One region of the Paenibacillus sp. 01L418 genome, then DNA from elsewhere that is predicted to be linked to it. Evidence: riboswitches for the same ligand, from Rfam matches in the RefSeq annotation. Region 1 holds a riboswitch; the other holds the start of a gene.
The links. A riboswitch is a leader RNA that binds a small molecule or an ion and turns the genes downstream of it on or off. The one in region 1 is predicted to bind thiamine pyrophosphate.
Positions count from the first base shown of each region.

Region 2: it holds a riboswitch for thiamine pyrophosphate, as region 1 does, so the genes downstream of both, AC1DSE_RS20830 (ABC transporter substrate-binding protein) here and thiC (phosphomethylpyrimidine synthase ThiC) in region 1, are expected to answer to the same signal.

Region 1 covers NZ_JBFTSN010000082.1:10,919-13,123, forward strand. The annotation lists gene thiC (phosphomethylpyrimidine synthase ThiC) at 1-1,414, opposite strand, end outside; TPP riboswitch at 1,727-1,831, opposite strand; gene AC1DSE_RS13125 (glycosyltransferase family 4 protein) at 1,906-2,205, opposite strand, start outside.
Region 2 covers NZ_JBFTSN010000198.1:5,675-7,879, forward strand. The annotation lists gene AC1DSE_RS20825 (glycosyltransferase) at 1-474, shown strand, start outside; TPP riboswitch at 613-725, shown strand; gene AC1DSE_RS20830 (ABC transporter substrate-binding protein) at 910-1,950, shown strand; gene AC1DSE_RS20835 (thiamine-binding protein) at 2,019-2,205, shown strand, end outside.

The DNA of each region.
Region 1 (2,205 bases):
ACGTAATAACGCCTTCCTTCACATCCTCCTTATTCGGAAGGCCAAGGTGCTCCTTCGGTGTTACATAACAAAGCATTGCCGTGCCGAACCATCCAATCATTGCAGCACCAATTGCCGAAGTAATATGATCATAGCCTGGCGCGATATCGGTCGTTAGCGGTCCTAATGTATAGAAAGGCGCTTCATCGCACACCTCTAGCTGACGATCCATATTTTCTTTGATCAAATGCATAGGCACATGGCCAGGGCCTTCAATCATCACTTGTACATCATGTTTCCATGCGATCTTCGTTAGCTCACCCAATGTATCCAGCTCAGCAAACTGAGCAGCGTCATTGGCATCTGCTATAGAACCGGGTCTCAGGCCGTCACCGAGCGAGAATGATACGTCGTATGCTTTCATAATTTCACAAATGTCTTCAAAATGCGTATATAGGAAATTCTCCTTATGGTGTGCCAGGCACCATGCTGCCATAATTGATCCGCCTCGCGAGACAATGCCCGTAACGCGCTTTGCCGTAAGTGGTATGTAGCGGAGCAGCACACCTGCATGAATCGTAAAATAGTCGACGCCCTGCTCGGCTTGTTCAATAAGCGTATCGCGGAATACTTCCCAGCAAAGGTCTTCTGCTTTGCCGTTCACTTTCTCCAGCGCCTGATAAATGGGCACTGTGCCAACTGGAACTGGTGAATTCCGCACGATCCACTCCCGCGTCGTATGGATGTTTTTCCCCGTGGACAAATCCATAATCGTATCGGCTCCCCAGCGCGTCGCCCAAGTCATCTTCTCCACTTCCTCTTCAATCGAAGAAGCTACAGCAGAGTTGCCGATATTAGCATTGATTTTAACGTGAAACTGCCGCCCAATAATCATCGGCTCACTTTCAGGATGGTTGATGTTAGTCGGAATAATGGCACGGCCGGCTGCAATCTCGCTACGTACAAATTCTGCACTCATCCCTTCGCGAATAGCGATGTATTCCATCTCAGATGTAATGATCCCTTTGCGGGCGTAATGAAGCTGCGTAACATTTTGCCCTGTTTTGGCACGAAGCGGTTTCCTCGTTAACCCTGGGAATCGTTCCGCGCCTCGCTGCTCTGCTTTTTCAGCCGAAATAAATCCATTATCCTCCGGTTTGATTTCCCTGCCCTCATAGGGCTCTACATCACCACGCTGCAAGATCCATTCGCTGCGAATACCGGGCAAACCACGCCGAACATCTGCCTCATACGTTTCATCGGTATAAGGACCACTTGCATCATAGACTCGTACAGGTTCATTCGGCAGCTCTTCACCATTTCTGCCAGTACTAGCTTCAAGTGCAATTTCTCTCATCGGAACACGGATGTTTCCCTTTGAGCCCTCGACGTACACCTTGCGGCTGCCCGGAAGCGGAGTAGAAAAAATAGACATAACAAAAACCTCCTAATGGAATAATAGAATTCCTCCTGGAGGCATACGCAAGCATATGAGAAAGTTTAAAACACCGCTGCTATACAAGTAGCTAGGCTGCTACAAGAGCTGCAATTGCTGGAGCGTGCATGGCGGCCACAAAGCTTTATCGATTCACTGGCGCCAAACAAAAAAACCGCTCCAGCAAAGGAGCGGTCGAAGAGTGTCGTCATGCGAGTGTTATCTTGCAAGGGTTCCCCCTAAGCAGATAAAGTCATGCCGCATAAGCTGAGGCTTCAGCAGATTCCGGCAGAGCTTTCACGCGCAAAGCATAAACGCACAATCCCACTTTCCTACGCTGGCATAACCCAGATCAGGTTCAAAGGGACCAAAGCGATTCGCTTTATCTCAGCCATTACGGCGCCCCTAGTGGATTTCCTTGTTTGACTATACCGTTTAGTAAAGAAGGGTGTCAACCCTCTATTTTCCAAACCGCGGAAAAACACAGCCTGCTACAGTCCGCTTTCCTTCAGCAGCCTTACCCATCGATCAGCGGTGTGGCGCCATGTAAATGTCTGCTCCACACGCTCGCGGCTGCGGCGCCCCAGCTTCTGCCTGAGCTGTTTATCGCGAAGCAGCAGATGCAGCTTTTCTCGCAGCTCTCGCTCGATATGAAGCTGATTGACCAAATAGCCCGTTTCACCATTGCGGATAATTTCTTTCATTCCGCCTGCACGTGTTGCGACTACCGGAACGCCGCAGGACATCGCCTCGACATTAACGAGCCCAAATGCCTCCCTCTGTCCAGATGG
Region 2 (2,205 bases), on a different contig from region 1:
GGTCTTGACGGCATCGTAATCGGAGATGCTCATGCATACGGGACACCGCAAGCCATGAAAAATCTAGTTCGTCTTCTAAAGCCTGGCGGCTGGCTAGTCGGGTGCTTTGCCAATCGCTATTATTTCAACAATATTCGGCAATATTTAGATCCTGCTAATGCACAAGCACAGCATCAAGCGGCATCACAGTACTCAGCAGAACAAGTTAGCCAGCTTTATTTGCAGGCCGGTTTTACCTATGTGAAGATTACACGTGCGGATAATAAACCGCAGGAGCAGCTAGAATACATCCATCTGTTAGAGCAGCTAACGTCTGAAGAGATGTCAAAAGAGCTGACAGCCGCTTATTTGCTCGTATATGGACGCCTTGCTCCAGCAGCAGAGACCAAAGGAAAGGCAGACTTAGAAAGTTCGAAGGCCGCTGAAGAAGCAAAGGTTGAATGGCTGGATGAGCATGTTGATTTAGGGCAATGACAGCTGGTGCAGGAGCTGCACGTTCTGGCTGCCGTATATAGTAAGAGGATGAGTATCGTGGCTTGATGATAATCATTTTCAAAAAAAACTAGCATTAAATGCGGGTTTTGCTATACAATGAATGGTATTGACGAAACCGAATATGTTCCGGGGAGCTGGTTAGGCCGGCTGAGAGGGGATTATCTATACAATTCCGACCCGTTAAACCTGATCTGGATAATGCCAGCGTAGGGACAGAAGCTCTGTTTAGCAAGCAGGCGAGATCAAATTGATCAAGCATTTGCTGTATAAACAGCTGCACAGCCAATGATATGGCGTCCTCCGGATTAGGGGGACGCTTTTTTTTGTTGCGATTAGAATGATGCAGCCATGGAACCGGATACTACGAGGAGTCGTCGCCTATAAGAATCGAAGCATGGAGAGGGGAACAACATCATGAATCAGAAAAAAACAGGGCATTTGTCGTGGAAAATCGTGGCCGCGATGCTTGTGTTCGTATTGGCGCTGGCAGGCTGCGGCGGTGGCGCTGGGAACAAGGGCGAACAGCCGAAAGAGCAAGAGGGAACAGCGGACAAGCCGCTAGAGAAGGTGCAGGTTGTACTCGACTGGACACCAAATACGAATCATACCGGACTTTATGTAGCTAGAGATAAAGGTTTTTTTAAGGAGCAAGGACTGGACGTTGAAATTATTCAACCAGGACAAAGCGGTGCCGATCAAATGGTCGCTTCGGGCAATGTGCAGTTTGGCGTAAGTTATCAGGAGTCTGTCACGATGGCGAGAATTGCAGGCGTGCCGCTCGTATCGATCGCCGCTGTCATTCAGCACAATACCTCAGGTTTTGCTTCACCGCTTGCAAAGGGAATCGATTCACCTGAGAAATTTGAAGGCAAAACGTATGGCGGCTGGGGCGCTCCTGTTGAGGAGGCGGTCATTCAATCGATTATGCAGGAGAAGGGCGCAGATGTGAGCAAAGTAAACATCATGAGCATCGGCGACAGCGACTTCTTTACGGCGGTGAAACGCGATATTGACTTTGCATGGATTTACTATGCATGGACTGGCGTGGAAGCAGAGCTGCGCGGCGAGAAGATCAATATGGTTTATTTAACAGACTACAGCGACAAACTGGATTATTATACGCCGGTAATCGTGACGAACGAAGATTTGATTATGAATAAACCGGAAACAGTCAAAGCGTTTACAGCTGCCGTATCTAAAGGCTACCAATACGCGATCAGCAATGCGGAGGATGCAGCAGAAATTTTAATAAAAGCAGAGCCGGATTTGAATGCGGAGCTTGTGCGCGCCAGCCAAAAATGGTTAAGCTCGAAATATCAGGATGACGCACCGCGCTGGGGCGAACAGAAGCTAAGCGTATGGGAAAACTATGCGGCATGGATGTTTGAGCACAAGCTGCTGGAGAAGGAGCTTGAAGCGGAGAATGCATTTACGAACGAATTTTTACCACAATAAGCTATTCGAACATACGGAGGGCGGGAAAGCCCGCTCTCACTTACAACGATGAGAAAGAAGGAAATCAAATGGCAAACGCATTAGTAAGTATTCAAATATTACCGACAACGCCAGGCGGCGAAAGTGTTATTCCTTACGTGGATCGTGCAATTGAAATCATTAAAGCGGCAGGTGTTCCTTATCGTGTAGCACCGCTTGAAACGACGATGGAGGGTGAGCTGAGCCATCTGCTCAGCGTCGTGCAGTCGATGAGCG